DNA from 2 places in the Marinobacter bohaiensis genome. Region 1 is predicted to be linked to the other one. Evidence: riboswitches for the same ligand, from Rfam matches in the RefSeq annotation. Region 1 holds a riboswitch; the other holds the start of a gene.
What was found. Region 1 has a riboswitch for cobalamin ahead of DKK67_RS13555 (ABC transporter substrate-binding protein). Riboswitches for the same ligand answer to the same signal wherever they lie in the genome.
Positions count from the first base shown of each region.

Region 2: it holds a riboswitch for cobalamin, as region 1 does, so the genes downstream of both, DKK67_RS20385 (ribonucleoside-diphosphate reductase subunit alpha) here and DKK67_RS13555 (ABC transporter substrate-binding protein) in region 1, are expected to answer to the same signal.

Region 1 covers NZ_QGEH01000002.1:177,676-183,479, forward strand. Annotated here, with positions in the region: gene DKK67_RS13550 (heme NO-binding domain-containing protein) at 1-329, opposite strand, end outside; cobalamin riboswitch at 515-728, shown strand; gene DKK67_RS13555 (ABC transporter substrate-binding protein) at 881-1,951, shown strand; gene DKK67_RS13560 (FecCD family ABC transporter permease) at 1,948-3,015, shown strand; gene DKK67_RS13565 (ABC transporter ATP-binding protein) at 3,012-3,776, shown strand; gene DKK67_RS13570 (pseudoazurin) at 3,790-4,206, shown strand; gene DKK67_RS13575 (ExeM/NucH family extracellular endonuclease) at 4,268-5,804, opposite strand, start outside.
Region 2 covers NZ_QGEH01000007.1:35,925-41,728, reverse strand. Annotated here, with positions in the region: gene DKK67_RS20390 (DUF3047 domain-containing protein) at 1-611, opposite strand, end outside; cobalamin riboswitch at 739-919, shown strand; gene DKK67_RS20385 (ribonucleoside-diphosphate reductase subunit alpha) at 1,054-3,816, shown strand; gene DKK67_RS20380 (ribonucleotide-diphosphate reductase subunit beta) at 4,009-5,070, shown strand; gene DKK67_RS20375 (hypothetical protein) at 5,110-5,804, opposite strand, start outside.

The DNA of each region.
Region 1 (5,804 bases):
AGGCCGGCGGCGAGGGTGGCGTGCACGGCCGGCTGGCGCTTGAGGAAATCCCGCGCCGAACCGGACACCTGATAGAACATGGGGAACATGCGCCGGGAAATGTTGATGAAATAGTCGGCGTAGAGCGCCCAGAGGGCCTCTTCGTCCAGCTGGAAATGGCTTTGGGCCGCCCGGATCAGACGCAGGCACTGCCCGTCGTCGTAGTCGGTGTCGATCCGGAAATCCTGGCCCGGGGCCAGTTCCGCCTTGGCCCGGACCTCTGCCAGGGCCTCCGGTCCGCCTTCGCTTTCCACCAGTTCCAGTAAGACTTTCTGGATCAATCCAATCATGCCTATCGATACTCTACCGTGCCGGGGCCGGGCAACGTCGGGTGGTTCCGGCCAGGCCCCCAGTCTAGGCGAACCTCCGGACCGATGCAGGGCCACTTTATAAGGTTTTACACTCACCTTTAGCCGCCATGACGGGCCGAAGCGCGTATTCAAGAGCGTCCCGACTTGCTCCGGCCCGCCAAGCTGTTTATGCTCCATCCGTCGGTTTCCTTCGGGAAGCACGGAGCATCGCAAGACGCTCCCGACCAGGGAATTCGCCGCGGCCCCGCCGCGAAACGAAACTGCCCCCGCAACTGTAGGCGGCGAGCCACGCCCATCCGCGCCACTGGGAATCCCCGGGAAGGCCGGGCGCAGCCACGACCCGTCAGTCAGGAGACCTGCCGACACGACGTTCACCCATCCGGGCGGGGTGCCCCGGGGTTCAGGAAGGACGATTCCCATCTCAGCGATCTGCCAGCCGACCCGACGCGTTTCCATCCCCCCGATTGCAACCTCAGCTAACTGTTATGTTATAACATAACCATATAGCGACAACGGAGATCGGGACTGACATGACTTCCCCTCAATCAGCAGGCCATCAAAACAGCCGTTTTCAACGGGCCGCAGACGCGACTCGACCGCTGCGCGGCTTACTTCTGGCGATAGCGGCCCTCTACACGCCGCTTGCAGCGGCCACCGACTACCCATTGACCCTGACCAACTGCGGCCGTGACATCGAATTCGACGCCGCCCCGCAGAGCACCGTCACCATCGGCCAGTCCGCCACCGAGATGCTCTACTCGCTGGGGCTGGGCAACAAAGTGTCCGCCACGTCGGTGTGGTTCAACCCGGTGCTGCCGGAATACAGGGCCCTCAACGACCAGATAGAGCGCATCGCCGACAACGACCCCAGCTTCGAAGCCGTGGTCAATCACAAGCCGGACCTGGTGGCGGTCCAGTACGAGTGGCACGTTGGCCCCACCGGCATCGTCGCCACTCGCGACCAGTTCCACGACCTGGGCATCAACACCTACATCCTGCCGGCGGACTGCGACACCAAGGACAACTCCACCGGCGGTGACGGCACCCGCGTCGCCGCGTTTTCAACGGATTCCGTCTACAAGGGGATCCACGAACTGGCGACCATCTACGACGTGGAAAACGCCGGCGACGAGCTGGTGGCCGACCTCAAAGCCCGCGAGAGCAAGGCTGTCGCGCGCGCCCGCGACCTGGATCTGCCGGACGACCTGTCCGCCGTGTTCTGGTTCTCCTCCGCCGACCTGGAAATCGATCCCTACGTCGCCGGCCGCCTGGGCGCACCGGGCTACATGATGGACAAACTGGGCATCCGCAACGTGATCGAGTCCGATGAGGAATGGCCCACCGTGGGCTGGGAGTCCATCGCCAAGGCCGACCCGGACATCATCGTCGTCGCCCGCATGGACCGTCGCCGCTTCCCCGCCGACGACGTGGAAAAGAAACTGGAGTTCCTGCGCACCGATCCCGTCGCCAGCCAGATGACCGCCGTCAAGGAAGGCCGCATCGTGCAGATGGATGCCCACGCCATGAGCGCCACCCTGCGCACCATCTTTGGCCTGGAAGCGCTGTCTGAATCCCTGGCGGAGATGACCTTCGACCGATGATCCGCGCCCTCGCGACGATCTGGCCACTGACGGCACCGCGCCTGCACTGGTTCTGGCTGGCGCCGACGGTACTGCTGACTGCGCTGGTCGCCGGTACCGCCATCGGCGAGACCCGGATTCCCATCGAGACCATCCTCAAGGTGCTCGCCAACCACCTGTGGGGAGCGGGCTACGCCGTGGACCGGATCGATGCCGGCATCATCTGGAGCTACCGGCTCAGCCGCGCCATCGTCGCCGCCTGCTGTGGCTCCGGCCTGGCGCTGGCCGGGGTGGTGCTGCAGGCGCTGCTGCGTAACGCCCTCGCCGACCCGTTCCTGATGGGCATCTCCGCCGGCGCTTCCACCGGCGCCGTGGCGGTCACGGTGATCGGCGTTGGCGCCGGAGCTGTCACCCTATCGGCGGGTGCCTTCGCCGGCGCCACCCTGGCGTTCGGGCTGGTGGTGATGCTGGCCCGGGCGGCCAGCGGTGGCAACGGCGGACGCGGCATCCAGACCGCCGGCGCCATCATCCTCGCCGGCATTGCCGGCTCCCAGTTGTTCAACGCCCTGACGGCTTTCATCATCGCCAAATCCGCCAACGCCGAGCAGGCCCGGGGCATCATGTTCTGGCTGCTGGGCAACCTGTCCGGCGTGCGCTGGGAGGACGTCACCCTGGCGGTTCCCACCGCCCTGGCAGGCCTGCTGGTGTGCCTGTGGCACATGCGCGCGCTGGACGCCTTCACCTTCGGCGCCGACAGCGCCGCCTCCCTGGGCATCGCCGTGCGCCGGGTGCGCGGGCTGCTGATCGGCATCACGGCGCTGGTAACGGCGGTCATGGTGTCCATGGTCGGCGCCATTGGCTTCGTGGGGCTGGTGATTCCCCACGCCATGCGCTTCATCGTCGGCAGCCGTCACGCCCGGCTGGTACCCGCCTCGGCCCTGGCCGGCGCGGTGTTCCTGATCGGCTCGGACATCCTGTCGCGCATCCTGGTGCCCGGCCAGGTGCTGCCCATCGGCGTCATCACCTCGCTGATCGGCGCGCCGGCGTTTGCCCTGATCCTGATCCGGGGGAGCGGAACGCGATGAAGCTGTGTGCCGAACACCTCGACTGGACCGTCCACGGCCGCAAGCTGGTGGATAACGTCAACCTGAGCATCGAGCCGGGGGAAACCTTCGGTCTGGTGGGGCCCAACGGGTCGGGCAAGACCACCCTGCTGCGCCTGCTGGCCGGCCTGCGCAAGCCCCGCGCCGGCATGGTCCGGCTGGACGGTCGCCCCATGGCGCGGCTGCGCCAGCGCGACATCGCCCAGTCCGTCGCCCTGGTGGAACAGCAGGCGGACACCGGTGAGCGGCTCAGTGTGCGCCAGGCGGTGGAACTGGGGCGCACGCCGTTCCTGTCGCCGCTGCGGCCCTGGTCGGACGCCGACGAACGCATCGTCAACCGCGCCCTGGACGACGTGGAAATGCGCCACTTCGGCGACCGTCTCTGGCACACCCTGTCCGGCGGCGAGCGCCAGCGGGTGCACATTGCCCGCGCCCTGGCCCAGCAACCGCGCATCCTGCTGCTGGACGAGCCCACCAACCACCTGGACATCCACCACCAGCTGTCGATCCTGGACCTGGTGCGGCGGTTGCCGATCACCGTGGTGATCGCCCTGCACGACCTCAACCAGGCCATGGACTGCGACCGGCTGGGCGTGATGGAACGCGGCCGCCTGGTCGACCTGGGCCCGCCCACCGGTGTACTGAGCGCCGAGCGCCTGCAGCGCACCTTCGGCGTCCAGGCCGACGTCATCGACGATCCGCTGGACGGCCGTCCGATCCTGCGTTTCCGACAAGCCATCTGATTCCGGAAGACCCATGCGACTGACCCTGTTTCTGATCCTGTTGATCCCCACCCTGGCCCAGGCCGAAACCCACACGGTCAACATGCTTACCCGCGCCGGCAGTGAGGCCATGGTGTACCAACCCGACCACCTGACCATCGCGCCGGGAGACAGCGTGCACTTCGTGGCGACCCAGCGCGGCCACAACGCCGCGGCCATCAAGAGCATGTTGCCGGCCGGCGCCGAGCGCTTTATCGGCGGCATCGACGAGGAAATCACCGTGACCCTGGATGAACCCGGCGTCTACGGCGTGAAATGCTCGCCCCACTACGCCATGGGCATGGTGATGCTGATCGAGGTGGGTGACGCCCACGCCAGCGCCGGCGAATTGCCCGATGACCTGCCCAACCGGGCGCGGCAACGGTTTGAATCGATTCTCGCCGCCGACTGATCCGCCATAAAAAACGCCCGCAATCGCGGGCGTTTTCATTTCCGGTGGTGCTTCCTCCGGGTCAGGCGATACGACGCGCCTCACGCCCGGCCTGGATCAACGCGAACAGGTCGCGCACGCTGACCCGGCCGTCGCCGTCAATGTCGTGGCGGTCGACGCTGGCGCGGCCGAACAGCAGCGCCAGGGTCAGCCGTGTCAGATCGCGACCGTCGATGCGGCCATCGCCGTTGAGGTCCGCCGACGCCACCGGCGCCGCTTCGCCCATCGCCAGCGCGATCACCACCGGGTCGTGGTCCGAGGCCCGGTAGGCGTCCGGCGCGTAGAAGCTGGCCTGCTGCTCGGCGGTCTGGTACTCCAGGTTGTAATCCAGCACCTTGGGCTCGTCGGCGTTGATGGGCCAGACGGTGGCGTCCACGACCTTGTCCGCCAGCGCCTCGTTGGCCAGGGCGTGGTCGAGGGTGCCGGCCGCACCGTAGTAGACATAGGAGTACGCCTGGGGCCCGACGAACTGGTCCACCAGGTTGGTGTAGCCGCTGTTGCGCAGGGTCGTGATCGGGTCTTCCAGGGCGTAGGCATTCATGTCGCCGATCACCAGCACGTCGTCCTCACCGCTGCCGGTGGCGTCGTTGGCCAGCCAGCTGGAGAGCGCCCGGGCCGCCTCGGTGCGCGAGGCATTCCAGCAGCCCTGGCCGTCGCCCTGGGCGGCGTTGGCGCCCTCGGCATCGCCACAGCCCTTGGACTTGAGGTGGTTGACCACCACGGTCACGCCATCGTCGCTATCGAGCCCTCGGAACGTCTGGGCCAGGGGCTGACGGTTGAGGTCGACGAACGGGGCACCGGTCAGGGTCGCCGCGTCGCCCACGGTCTCGACCCGGTCACTGCGATACACCAGCGCCACGGCGATGGCGTCGCCGCCCAACTGCGCCAGGCCCGGATCCACATAGGACCAGTGGCTACCCAGCGCATCGGCCAGTTGGGCCACCGCGCTGTTCTCGCCGTAGCCGTCGTTCTCGATCTCCATCAGCCCCACCACGTCGGCGTCCAGGGCGCGGATGGCGCTGACCAGTTTGTCGGTCTGGCGCTGCAGCTCTTCCGCGTCGTTGGCGCCGCGTGCGGTCGGGAAGCCGCCGCCCAGGCCATCGCCGTTGAAGAAGTTGAGTACGTTGAACGACGCCACCACCAGATTGCCGCGGTCCTGCAGGTCCGGAGCGCCCGGGCGCGGGTTGTCGGCCACGAAGGTCGGCGCCTGCACCGGCTGCACGCGCCAGGCGTCGAAGCGATAGTCCAGCACGCCGGTCAGGCCGCTGACCCGATCCCCATCGCGCACGGTATTGGCGGCGCTCAGCTGCGGCGCCGGATAGGGCACGACCTCCGGATTCTGGGTGTTGGAGGCGTCGTCCAGGATCACGCTATCCAGGGCGTTCATCTCCGCCACCAGTTGCGCATCGGTGCCCGGAGCCACCACCTGGGTGGGGATGAAATGACGGCCGCTGCCGAGGGTGAGGCTGCCGTAGCGGCCCAGGTCGTAGGTGTCGTTGACCGTCAGCGGCTGGTCGAAGGTGACCCGCATGCTTTCCCTGGCTTCCGGCGCGTCGGCG
Region 2 (5,804 bases), on a different contig from region 1:
CCGAAGGCGGCGCGGTAGTCCGCCACCAGATCCCGGCTCTCCTCCATCCACTGTCCCGCATGGTCCGATCCGCTCTGCACCGCGATCATCCGCGTTTCCTCACTGAACGGGTTGGGCACGGATTCGCCCCGGGGCAGGCGGTTGGCCCAGATGTAGTTGAGCGCGCTGCCGGGCAGGGCGTCGCCGTGAACCAACTCCACCGCTTTGCGTTTGGCCCGCTCGAAAAAACCCGCCTTGTCCGGTTCGAAGGCAAACGCCACGTAGATCCGGGCCGGATAGTCGTCACCGTCCTTGCGGCGTGCGTCCCCCTTTGCGTAAACGCCGTCCACTTTCCAGCGCCAGTGCAGCACCAGCTTTTCACCGGGCTCGATGTCGACCCGGTGAATCAGTCCCGAGGCGCCGCCGTCGGTGTCCGCGCGCAGCACTTGGGTACCCTGGTCGTCGACCAGTCGGTAGCGGGTGTGGGTATCGATATCGGGGAAGGTCAGCGGGGTCCAGCCGTCGTCCAGGGTCTGCAGGGTGGAGAAGGGCGTCAGCGACTCGGCGGTGGCCGGAACGCTCTGCAGCGCCAGCGCCGCCGCCAGTAGGGATGTGGCCATTCGTATCAACATTGGCTTGTTCCTGTCAGGCTTCATCTATATAGTGCTCTTATCCTTGGTTAGACACCAGATCTAGTGGTTTATCGTTAACCAGCGCACTGCCAACCGGGAGTCGTAAGGCGCTCCCGGCTGCACAGCGCCGTTATCCACAACCTCTGGTGTCCGGGAATCCGGTGAGAATCCGGAACTGACGCGCAGCGGTATTGGGGCACGAGCGTGACACGATGACACTGGCATCTGCTGGGAAGTCGTTACGCGAGGCGAACCGGAACGGTTCAGACCCCTGAGTCCGAAGACCTGCCAGGGAGGTGTGGCCCCACCAATGGGACCACGCGACTGCACCTTCGCGACTCAGGGTGAGCAGCAAACGGCAATGCGACTCCACCCTCCGTGGAGGTCTGCCGTCCTGCGTACGCGAAGGTAAGTTTTTTGACCACGCGTACCCAGGAGAATCATGATGCCCAGCGCTGCTGCCGCTCCAACCGATGCCCAGGAACAGACCCTGGCCCTCCGAGTCATCAAGCGAAACGGCCAGTTGGTCGATTTCGATGCCAGCAAGATCAGTGTCGCCATCACCAAGGCGTTCCTCGCCGTGGAAGGCGAGAAAGCCGCCGGTTCCGCCCGTATCCACGACAGCGTTCGCCGCGTCAGCCGTCAGGTCATCCAGGCTTTGAGCCGGCGCCTGCAGGCTGGCGGCACCGTGCACATCGAAGACATTCAGGATCAGGTGGAACTGGCCCTGATGCGCGCCGAGGAACAGAAGGTGGCCCGGGCCTACGTGCTGTACCGCGAAGCCCACGCCCAGGAACGTGCCACCCAGGCGCCGGTGGAAGCCCATCCCACCCTGACGGTCTCCCTGGCCAACGGCCAGACCGTGCCGCTGGACGTGGGCCTGATGAAACATCAGGTGGAGCAGGCCTGCGCCGGACTGGACGCGGTGGACGCCGAAAGCGTGGTGGAAGACGCCGTGCGCAACCTCTACGACGGCATTCCCGAGAAAGACGTGCTCAACGCCCTGGTCATGACCGCCCGCGGGCGCATCGAGCAGGAGCCGGACTACAGTGCCGTCACCGCCCGCCTGCTGCTGGAACAGCTGCGTCTGGAGGCCGGTCAGGCCCTGTCCCTGCCGCTCGATCAGACCCTGGCCGAGGTTTATCCACAGGCGCTGTCCAGTTTCATCGGTTTCGGGATCGAGCGTGAGCTGCTGGACCCGGCCCTGGGCGAGTTCGACCTGGAGCGCCTGGGCGCTGAAATCAAACCCGAGCGCGACCGGCAGTTCGGCTTCCTCGGCCTGCAGACCCTGTACGACCGCTACTTCGTCCATTTCGAGGACAAGCGCCTGGAGCTGCCGCAGGTCTTCTTCATGCGTGTCGCCATGGGCCTGGCTTTGCGCGAGGACGACCGCAACGCCCGCGCCATCGAGTTCTACGATCTGCTGTCGTCGTTCGACTACATGGCTTCCACGCCGACGCTGTTCAACAGTGGCACCCGGCACTCGCAGCTGTCCTCCTGCTACCTGACCACCGTGTCCGACGACCTGGAAGGCATCTACGGCGCCATCAAGGACAACGCGCTGCTGTCCAAGTGGGCCGGCGGCCTGGGCAACGACTGGACGCCGGTGCGTTCGCTGGGCTCCCATATCAAGGGCACCAACGGCCGCAGCCAGGGCGTCGTGCCGTTCCTGAAAGTGGTCAACGACACCGCCGTGGCGGTCAACCAGGGCGGCAAGCGCAAGGGCGCGGTCTGCGCTTACCTGGAAAGCTGGCACCTGGACATCGAGGAGTTCCTGGAACTGCGCAAGAACACCGGCGACGAGCGTCGCCGCACCCACGACATGAACACCGCCAACTGGGTACCGGACTTGCTGATCGAGCGCATGCGCGCCGACGCCGACTGGACCCTGTTCTCCCCCAGCGATGTGGGCGACCTGCACGACCTCTACGGCAACGCATTCCGCGCACGCTACGAGGCATACGAGGCCATGGCCGAGCGCGGCGAGATCAAGCTATCCAAGAAGATTTCCGCCAAGCAGCTCTGGCGCAAGATGCTGACTGTGCTGTTCGAGACCGGTCACCCCTGGATCACCTTCAAGGATCCCTGCAACCTGCGTTCGCCGCAGCAGCACAGGGGCGTGGTCCACTCCTCCAACCTGTGCACCGAGATCACCCTGAACACCAGCGCCGACGAGATCGCCGTGTGCAACCTGGGCTCGGTCAACCTGGCGGCCCACATCGACAACGGCGAGCTGGACGTTCAGCGCCTGGAGAAAACCGTCAACACGGCGGTTCGGATGCTCGACAACGTCATCGACATCAACTTCTACGCCGTGCCCCAGGCGCGCAACTCCAACCTGCGCCACCGTCCGGTGGGCATGGGCATCATGGGCTTCCAGGACGCGCTCTACCGTCTGGGTCACGCCTACGCCAGCCCGGAAGCGGTGGAATTCGCCGACCTGGCGATGGAACAGATCAGCTACTTCGCCCTGCGGACCTCCGCCCTGCTGGCGAAGGAGCGTGGCGCCTATGAAAGCTACGAGGGCTCGCTCTGGTCGCAGGGCATCCTGCCCATTGACTCGCTGAACAACCTCAAGGAAGCGCGTCGCGAGGGCGACCTGAGCGTCAACACCGAGACGCGCCTGGACTGGGAGCCGGTGCGCAAACTGATCGCCGAGTATGGCATTCGCAACTCCAACGTCATGGCCATTGCCCCGACTGCGACCATCTCCAACATCGTCGGCGTTAGCCAGTCCATCGAACCGGCGTACCAGAACCTTTTCGTCAAATCGAACCTGTCCGGCGAATTCACGGTGATCAATCCGTCGCTGGTGGCGGACCTGAAAGCCGAAGGCCTGTGGGACAACGTGATGGTCAACGACCTGAAGTATTACGACGGATCGGTACAACAGATCGACCGCATTCCGCAGGCCATCAAGGCCCGCTACGCCACCGCTTTCGAGATGGACGCCCGCTGGCTGGTGGAAGCCGCCGCGCGCCGCCAGAAATGGCTGGACCAGGCCCAGAGCCTGAACCTGTACATGGCCGAGCCGTCCGGTCGCAAGCTGGACGAACTCTATCAACTGGCGTGGGAACGCGGTCTGAAGACCACCTACTACCTGCGCTCGCTGGGCGCGACCGGCGCAGAGAAGAGTACGCCGGTGGCCGCCCCGGCGCCGAAGGTGTGCTCCATCGACGAGCCGGATTGCGAGGCGTGTCAGTAGCGGGCTGCTAGAAGGGGGACGGATTTAAATCCGTCCCCTAAACCATGGGCACCTTGCGGCGCCTCAGAAGCTGAAGCGTCTGCTACATACTCGAGTCCGATGAAAAATGTAGCCGATGCTTCAGCTTCGGAGCAGCCCACAGGGCTGCCCATGTCCCGCACCGAACTCACGGATTTCCAAAGAGGAACAACCATGCTGGACTGGGACGACGAACCCAAGACGCAAAAACAATCCCGAGCTCCGGGCGAAGGCCCGGCGCCGGTCAACGTCGACGACAAGCGCGTGATCAATGGCGAGACCGACATCAACCAGCTCGCCCCGTTCAAGTATCCCTGGGCCTGGGAATACTTCATGAACGCCAACAAGAACCACTGGACGCCCCTGGACGTGAACATGTCCCAGGACATCCACGACTACCACCATCGCCTCAACGACGCCGAAAAGCACGTCTACGAGAACGTGCTGGCCTACCTGACCACGGCCGACATCCTCGCCATGCGCAACATCGGCCTGGCGGTGATGGAAAAGATGAGCGCGCCGGAACTGCAGATCTACCAGGCCCGCCAGGTCTACGAGGAATCCATGCACACCTGGGCCTACCAGCACTGCATCGAGACCCTGAACCTGGACCAGAGCGAGATCTACAACCGCTACCGTGTGGTGCCGGAAATCAACCGCAAGATCCAGCTGGCCAACCGCCGCCTGGACGCCGCCATGCGCCCGGACATGAACCTGCGCAACCCGGACGACCTGCACGAGTTCGTCATGTCCTACCTGTTCTTTGCGGCGGTTTTCGAGGGGGCCTGGTTCTACAACGGCTTCAGCCCGATCTTTGCCCTCCAGCGCCGTGGTCTGATGCGCGGTACCGGCGAGCAGCTGCAGTACATCCTGCGGGACGAGGCGATGCACTTCTCGTTCGGGCTCAAGGTGGTCAACCAGATCTTCGAGGAAGAGAACATCACCCTCGACCCGAAGGCCCTGCGCGAGATGTGGGACGAGGCCGAAGCCGCCGAGAACGACTACGCCAACTACATCCTGCGCGACCCGATCCTGGGCTACTCGGCGGAATACCACCGCGAGCAGTTCCGCTTTATCGCCAATCGCCGGGCGCGCACCGTGGGGCTGGAAGAGCCGTTCCCCGGGGCGAAGAACGTCTCGCCCTGGCTGGATGAGCAGGCGACGATGCGCAAGGAGAAGAACTTCTTCGAGACCCGTGTGATCGAGTACCAGACCGGCGCGCAGCTGGAGTGGTAACCGTCGCGCCATCGGGGCGTCCATTCCCTTCCCGGTGAGTCATCGGGACGAGGGGGAATGGACGCCCGGCCCCACGTGGAAACCGGATCGCCGCCACAACAGGGCGATCCACAGGGCGTGCAGGTTTAACAGCAGCGCCAGCCACCATTCGAAGGCGTCCTCGAAGCGCTCGTGGGTCTCGGGCGCGACGGCGTCCATGATGAGCGAGGCGATGCCCAGCGCCAGGGTGAGCTGGCACAGCCGCAGCAAGCGCCGGCCTGTCGCGGCCCAGTCGGGCAGGGTCAGCAGGCGCGCCGTCACCAGCAACTGCGCGATGAAAGTGAACGACAGGTAGGTGATCACCCCGATCCGGCGCACCAGCCAGTACCCGTCGCCGGTATGCCCCAGCGCCAGGGTATAGGCCACCAGCGCCAGCCCGCCGATCAGACCCAGCCAGAACAGCCCGCGCAGGCCTTTGGCGGAAGCGCCCAGCGAACGCAGCCAGACGCCGTTGAGCCACCAGTAGGTCATGCCCACCACCGCCGCCGGCAGCATGCCGCCCTTGAACAGGAAATAGGCCAGCCCCTTGTGGCCCGTGCGGCTGATGCTGTGGCAGTCCAGCCCGTAGGGCAGGCACCCGTGGATGTAGCCTTCCAGCGTGGCCACCGGCCAGGTGGTGTGCATGGTCACAAAGGGGAGCAGGGCCGCCACGAGGGCCAGCCACCAGAGCGGAATGTCGTGGTGTCGAAGGGATG